2 regions of the Brevibacillus sp. 1238 genome follow, and region 2 is predicted to be linked to the other one. Evidence: riboswitches for the same ligand, from Rfam matches in the RefSeq annotation. Region 2 holds a riboswitch; the other holds the start of a gene.
What was found. A riboswitch is a leader RNA that binds a small molecule or an ion and turns the genes downstream of it on or off. The one in region 2 is predicted to bind FMN.
Positions count from the first base shown of each region.

Region 1: it holds a riboswitch for FMN, as region 2 does, so the genes downstream of both, M2298_RS21150 (ECF transporter S component) here and ribD (bifunctional diaminohydroxyphosphoribosylaminopyrimidine deaminase/5-amino-6-(5-phosphoribosylamino)uracil reductase RibD) in region 2, are expected to answer to the same signal.

Region 1 covers NZ_JARXWC010000011.1:11,756-15,158, reverse strand. Annotated here, with positions in the region: gene M2298_RS21155 (ABC transporter permease) at 1-341, shown strand, start outside; FMN riboswitch at 748-902, shown strand; gene M2298_RS21150 (ECF transporter S component) at 1,157-1,765, shown strand; gene proS (proline--tRNA ligase) at 2,083-3,403, shown strand, end outside.
Region 2 covers NZ_JARXWC010000004.1:250,630-254,032, forward strand. Annotated here, with positions in the region: gene M2298_RS12125 (riboflavin synthase) at 1-484, opposite strand, end outside; gene ribD (bifunctional diaminohydroxyphosphoribosylaminopyrimidine deaminase/5-amino-6-(5-phosphoribosylamino)uracil reductase RibD) at 582-1,679, opposite strand; FMN riboswitch at 1,809-1,955, opposite strand; FMN riboswitch at 2,070-2,216, opposite strand; gene M2298_RS12135 (HAD family hydrolase) at 2,306-2,956, opposite strand; gene M2298_RS12140 (hypothetical protein) at 3,069-3,203, shown strand; gene yunB (sporulation protein YunB) at 3,302-3,403, opposite strand, start outside.

The sequences.
Region 1 (3,403 bases), on a different contig from region 2:
GGCTTGTGATCAGCGGCGCCCTGATTTACGGCGGGGTGTACACGGCGATTGCCGCCGTCAGCTTTTTCTCCGATTCCCGGACAGGAATTGCCCCGATGATTTACAACATCCAGCAGTACGGGCGTTACCCCGTGGATGTGTACAACAAAGCGATTCGCTTCGTGCTGACTTACGTGTTGCCGTTTGCTTTTGTCGGGATTTACCCGGCGGCTTACTTTTTGCGAAAAGAAGTGTGGTATACGTACGCAGCACTTACTCCGGTAGTCGCGGTCATCTTCTTTGGCATCGGCTTGCTCGTCTGGAACTGGGGCGTCACCAAGTATCGGGGAGCAGGGTCGTAGTGGCAGAAGCTACTTTTGGTGCGATTTGGTAGGCAGGAGCAGGATTATGGATTTTTATTTGGGAACGGTTACGGTAATATTAGAGGTAACGAGCTTGAAAGAAAAAAAGACCGTCCGGCGGCTACCGGAACGGTCTGGTCTGTACAAACGAGGCTTCCCTCAAAGGGGACGGCTCAAAATTTGGTGAAGAATAGACCGCCGAGGAGCAGTCAACTCAAGGGCGGTCTATTTCTTTTTGGTCCAGGTAACTACCTATAGCACGTGGCGACTTTAGGCTGAGAAGCCCCATTTTTTTAAAAATATATCCAACTAAATCAATTGGAAAATAAAGATAAAATGTCGATTTAACAGTTTCGTCTATTGTCAAATCGAAAAAGCGCAGTATAATATGCTGTATACAACTACACAATTCCTTCAGGGCAGGGTGAAATTCCCGACCGGCGGTGATGGTGCAATCAGCACGTCAAGCCCGCGAGCCTCCCGAGCTGTTGACAGCGACGGAGTGCAGGATCTGGTGAGATTCCAGAGCCGACAGTACAGTCTGGATGGGAGAAGGATGACGACAGTACGTTTACCACACACGTGCTTGTTTGCCTGTGCTGGCAGGACAGATGCGATGAGGCATGCATGATGAGCCGCCTCGTTGTTTCTTGAACCTGTATTTATTGCACATGCTTTGTCATACGCCTGTAAGCTGCCCTGAGAATTATTCTCAGGGTATTTTTGTGTTTGCAAAAGCGTAGACATTTTGGCACGTGTGGGCAAGACCGCTGTTGCCATTCCTCAGAAGGAGAAAAAACGAGGAGATGGTACACATGAAAGAAACAGCCCTGCACACATCGCGCAGAGCAACCCAGCGGATCGTGACGATTCCGATGCTGGCAGCCGTTGCTTTTATCTTGCAGTATTTGGAGGTTCCCGTTCCGCTGATGCCGAGCTTTTTGAAGCTTGATTTCAGTACGTTGCCAGCGCTGATCGGCGGACTCATGTACGGCCCTGTAGCGGGCATTATCATTGAAGTTTTGAAAAATACATTGCACATGCTCTTTAAAAATACAGACGGATTGTTGATCGGAGAGCTTGCCAACGTCGTGGCGGGCGCCAGCTTTATTTTGCCAGCCGTCCTTCTGCAACGCAGCGGTCAAGGGAAAAAAGGTTTTTTATCGGGCCTCGCGCTTGGAACGTTGCTGATGACGATCGTCATGGCTGTTGCCAATGCGTACGTCCTGCTCCCGGCATACGCCGCTCTTTATCAGATGCCGATGGCAGAGCTGTTGGCCATGTTCAACGCAACCAGCGTCTGGTCCCTGGTCATGGTCGGTATCGTTCCGTTCAACCTGTTCAAAGGGGTCGTGCTCGCACTGGTCGCGTATCCGGTCTACGCCAAGCTGGGTGCGCGCATTGCCCTCAGAACCACAAATTGACAACGGCTGCGCGACTTGCTAAGATATTCCCTAACAAAAAGCAGTTTAGCGAAAAGGCTATGAAAGGACCCGCAGTTATATCCTGGTTCCAGAGAGTCGGCCCTAGTCTGGAAGGCTGATACGAGGCGTACCTGCACCCCATCCTGAAGCCGCCAGCGACGAGCTGGTCCGGTTGCCCGCCGTTATCGGGTTGTTGAGTGGACTTATGGCTTGTGCCATGGTCAATCAGGGTGGTACCGCGGAAGTGAATCCTCCGTCCCTTTTTTGGGATGGGGGATTTTTTGCATTTTCATGTAAGAAAAAAGGAGCGTAGAAGGATGAAAGAGGACAAAGCGTTCGTAAAAGAAATTACACCGCAGTCGGAAGATTTCTCGCGCTGGTACATCGACGCGATCAAAAAAGCGGATTTGATGGATTACACGCCAGTGCGCGGCTGCATCGTCTTCAAACCGGATGGCTTCGAGCTGTGGGAGCGCATCCAGGAGGCGATGGACAAAAGATTCAAAGAGACGGGACACCGCAACGCCTACTTCCCAATGCTGATTCCCGAGTCCTTTTTCCAAAAAGAAAAAGAGCACATCGAGGGCTTCAACCCAGAGCTGCCTTGGGTGACGGAAGCGGGAGGAGAGCAGCTGGAGGAAAAGCTTGCCCTGCGCCCGACTTCGGAGACGATCATCGGACATATGTACGCGCAGTGGATTCAGAGCTACCGCGACTTGCCGATTCTGATTAACCAGTGGGCAAACGTGTTCCGCTGGGAAAAGCGCACCATGCCATTCTTGCGTACTTCAGAATTTTTGTGGCAGGAAGGCCATACCGCCCATGCGAACGAGGAAGAAGCGCGCCAGGAGACCATGCAAATGCTGGAGATTTATCGCGAGGTTGTGGAGCAGGAGCTGGCGATTCCGGTATGGAAAGGGCAAAAAACGCCAAGCGAGCGCTTTGCAGGAGCAGTCGACACGTACTCCATCGAGGCGATGATGAAGGATGGCAAAGCGGTGCAGGCCGGAACCTCCCACTACTTGGGCGACAAGTTTGCGCGCGGCTTTGAGATCAAGTTCCTGGATCGCGACAATCAGTTCAAATACGTGCATACGACTTCATGGGGCAGCTCTACCCGCTTGATCGGCGCGATGATCATGGTGCACGGCGACGACCGCGGCTTGGCTTTGCCGCCGCGGATGGCACCGACTCAGGTCATCATGATCCCAGTCGGACCGATGAAGCTGCGCGATCAGGTCATGGTTGCATTCGATCCGCTATTCGACGAGATCAAAGCGGCAGGCGTTCGCGTCCGGGCAGACTTGCGCGAGGAAACTCCGGGCTGGAAGTTCAACGAATGGGAGATGCGCGGTGTGCCGCTGCGTCTGGAGCTTGGACCGCGCGACGTGGAAAACGGCCAGGCGATTCTCGCCCGCCGCGATACCGGAGAGAAAATAACCGTGCCACTGGAAGGCATTGCGCAGACGATTGCCCAATTGCTCGAAGACATCCAGCAAAATATGTTCCAAAAAGCGCTGGCCTTCCGGGAAGCCCATTCGCATCTCGGAATCGATACGCTCGCGCAGCTGTCCGCGCACATCGAAAAATGTGAGAACGAAAACACGCCAAGCGGCTGGGTGCTCGCAGGCTGGTGCG
Region 2 (3,403 bases):
GCGGGATGATCGACACGCTGAAATGCGTATCCGCAGCTTCCACCACAGTGAGACTGATGCCATCCACGCAAATCGAGCCGCGCTCGATGACGTATTTCAACAGCTCCGCGCTCGCTTCGATCGTAAACAGCACAGCGTTGGCGTGCGGCTGTCGCGACACGATCGTGCCTGTCCCGTCCACGTGCCCGGAGACGATATGCCCGCCAAAACGGTCGCCCAAGCGCATCGCCCGCTCCAGGTTGACTCGCTGGCCCGCTCGCAGATGGCGCAGGCTCGTCTTTTTCATCGTTTCCGGCATGACGTCGACCTGAAAATGCCGCTGCGTAAACGAAGTAACCGTCAGGCAAATCCCGTTGACTGCGATGCTGTCGCCCAGCTGCACACCTTCAAGCACCCGCTGCGCCCGGATCACGAGCTGACTCGCCTGATCGTTGCCCGTGAGCGATTCCACCGTGCCCAGCTCTTCTACCAGTCCGGTAAACATCGGCTTTCCTCCTCTTTTTACACGGTTTATAACATCGGAAAGCAGCCATCGGCCTCGGCAAAACAAAGCCGTCTGTCTCCGATTCGCTTTTTTGTCCTCACTCCCACTGTGGATAGCCGCTGATCCGCAAGTCCAGCTCATCCAGTTGCTCAACGGTCGGATTCGCCAGCTTGACCGCCTGATCCATCGTGGAAAAGCCTTGTCCTCCAAACGGTGTCGGCGCCTGACCACCGCCAATCATTTTCAGCGACACGTAGCTGATCACTTTTTGAATCGCCCGCGCCTGCAAAAACGCTCCGTTGACTGCGGCCCCGCCTTCGACGAGAAGCGAAGTGATTCCCCATTCGCCCAACGTGTCCAGCACCTCGTCCACCCTAATCTGCTCATCTGCCACGAACAGCCGGATACCTTTTTCCGCAAAAGCCTCCTGCTTCGCTTGCGCCGCAGCTTTCGTCGTAAAAATCCAGGTGGGCGCATCCGTATTTTGAATCACGTTGGCCCCGAGCGGCGTGCGCAGCTGACTGTCCCAGATGACACGCACAGGCTGTCGGCCGTGCGCTTGCCCGTCCAGTCTCGCCGTCAAAAGCGGATCGTCCGCAAGCACCGTGCCTACTCCGACCAGGATCGCGTCGTGCTGTCTGCGCAGCTCGTGCACTTCCCCCCGCGCCCGCGCTCCCGTTATCCAGCGGCTGTGCCCGCTTTCGGTAGCGATCTTGCCATCCAGCGTGCTCGCTGTTTTGATCGTCACAAACGGACGCCGCGTCGTGATGAAGTGGAAAAAGACTTCATTCAGCTTTTTCGCTTCCGCTTCATGCACGCCGACAACCACTTCCACGCCCGCTGCCAACAGCTTCTCCGCGCCTTTTCCCGCGACGAGCGGATTCGGGTCCAGCGTGGCGATCACGGCACGCCGGATGCCAGCCGCGATCACCGCCTCGGCGCACGGAGGCGTTTTGCCGTGATGACTGCACGGCTCCAATGTGACATACAGCGTAGCGCCAGCCGCTTTTTGCCCTGCCATCCGCAGAGCGTGCACTTCTGCATGAGGTTCGCCTGCACGCAAATGCGCTCCCATGCCTACTACTTCTCCGTTGTTTACCAGGACTGCACCGACGAGCGGATTGGGGCTCGTCTGACCGTTTGCCGAGCGCGCCAAATCCAGTGCCAGCGCCATGAACCGCATGTCCTGCTCCATGTAAACCTCCTCTTTCATGCACGGATTCCAGCCAATGCAAAAAGCCCTCGAAACCACTAGCGGCTCAGGGCATAAGGAAAGAAGCCTTATCGCATCCGTTTTTTGCAAAAGGGATGCCAAAAAGCATGGTCAGCTCTTCTTCCATCCGGACTTTACCGTCGGCTCTGGATTTGCACCAGATCAGTCGCTGACCGTAACGATCAGCGAGTCGCGGGCTTTAGACGTACATACGTCATTACCGCCGGTCGGGAATTTCACCCTGCCCTGAAGATTTTTGCGCTATGCAGTTTTCCAATAAAAAACGCCCACGAGCAAACGATACTCAGGGCGTAGGGAAACAAGCCTCGTGACAGTTCTGTTTTTGAAAAAACAGCCGCCGAAGCTATTGTAAGACACCTTCTCCCATCCGGACTTTACCGTCGGCCTTGGATTTGCACCAAGTCAGTCGCTATCCATACAGCAATAGCGAGTCGCGGGCTCAGACGTGCGTTCGTCATTACCGCCGGTCGGGAATTTCACCCTACCCTGAAGGCTGGTATTCAGTTAGGCACAGTATAGCACACATTTCTCGTCAACTGTCACTTTTTTAGGTGGAAGTGTCCTTTTCCTGCTCTCCGCGAGCGCGGCTACAAAATGTCCAGCAGCTCGCGCAAGTCCGTAATGTACGCTCGCGGCGAAACTTCATTGCGCTCCATGTCCGCCCGCTCTCCCTGATACGCGATAAACGCCACTTCCCCGCCGTGCGCCGCTTTTCCGTCAATCCAGGAATCTCCGACCATCGTCCACGCCGTAGCAGACCAGTTGGGGTATTGGGCGCGGATGTAGTGAATCCCGGACGGATGCGGTTTGAGTGTCGTCATCTGCTCGCGCGCGACAATCTCCTGGAAACAATCGGCGATTCCCGTATGATTCAGCGCTTCCTCGGCGGCTGCGTAGGCATTGTTGGTCAAAATGAACAAATGATACCGTTCCTTTAGGTGGGCGAGCACTTCCTTGACGTGGTCTTCCAGGACAGCCTCGTGCATCCCTGCTTTTTCAATCGCGGTCACGGCTTCCCACATCGTTTGCTCAAGCTGACTCGTCATCCGGCCCGACTTTCTGCCCATTTCGATCAATTGCGAAGCGGTGTGGCTGCGCCAGTCAAAAGTCGGCTCGCACAGCCCGTGCTCAGCCCATAAGGTAAAAATGGCCTGCTTCATTTCCAAAAAGTTGATTTTGGATTGCAGCAACGTATTGTCCATATCGAAAATGATGCCTTTTATCGACGCTCTGGTCATTGTCGGATCTCTCCCCCTTTTGCCAATGATTATTTGGTCAAGTATACCAAATTAAGAACGTTCGACTAGATACGAAAACGGGAATCAGGACTTTTTCCAATCGCAAAAGCTCGTGAACGACGCCCAGACGATCGACGATAAAAACATCATCATCCAGGGACAGGACCAGGAGAAAAACACCTCATGGAGCATGATCGGCGGCACGCTCAGCAGCCAGGAGGGCGTGATTGAGCTGACCGTCACCTGAGGTGAGCCGTAGATTTCCCCGACACCTTTTCACGGAACGAAAAAAGCGACAGCCCGCTGCTGCCGCTTTTTTGTTGTTCCCGCCATTCGCCAAGTCCGCTATGGCGCATCGTCTGCCCCTTCCATTTGCGCCCGGGGCACATCCGGCTTGCCCTCCGGATTGTTGTACAAATACTGCGGCACATCCCCGATAATCAGTGA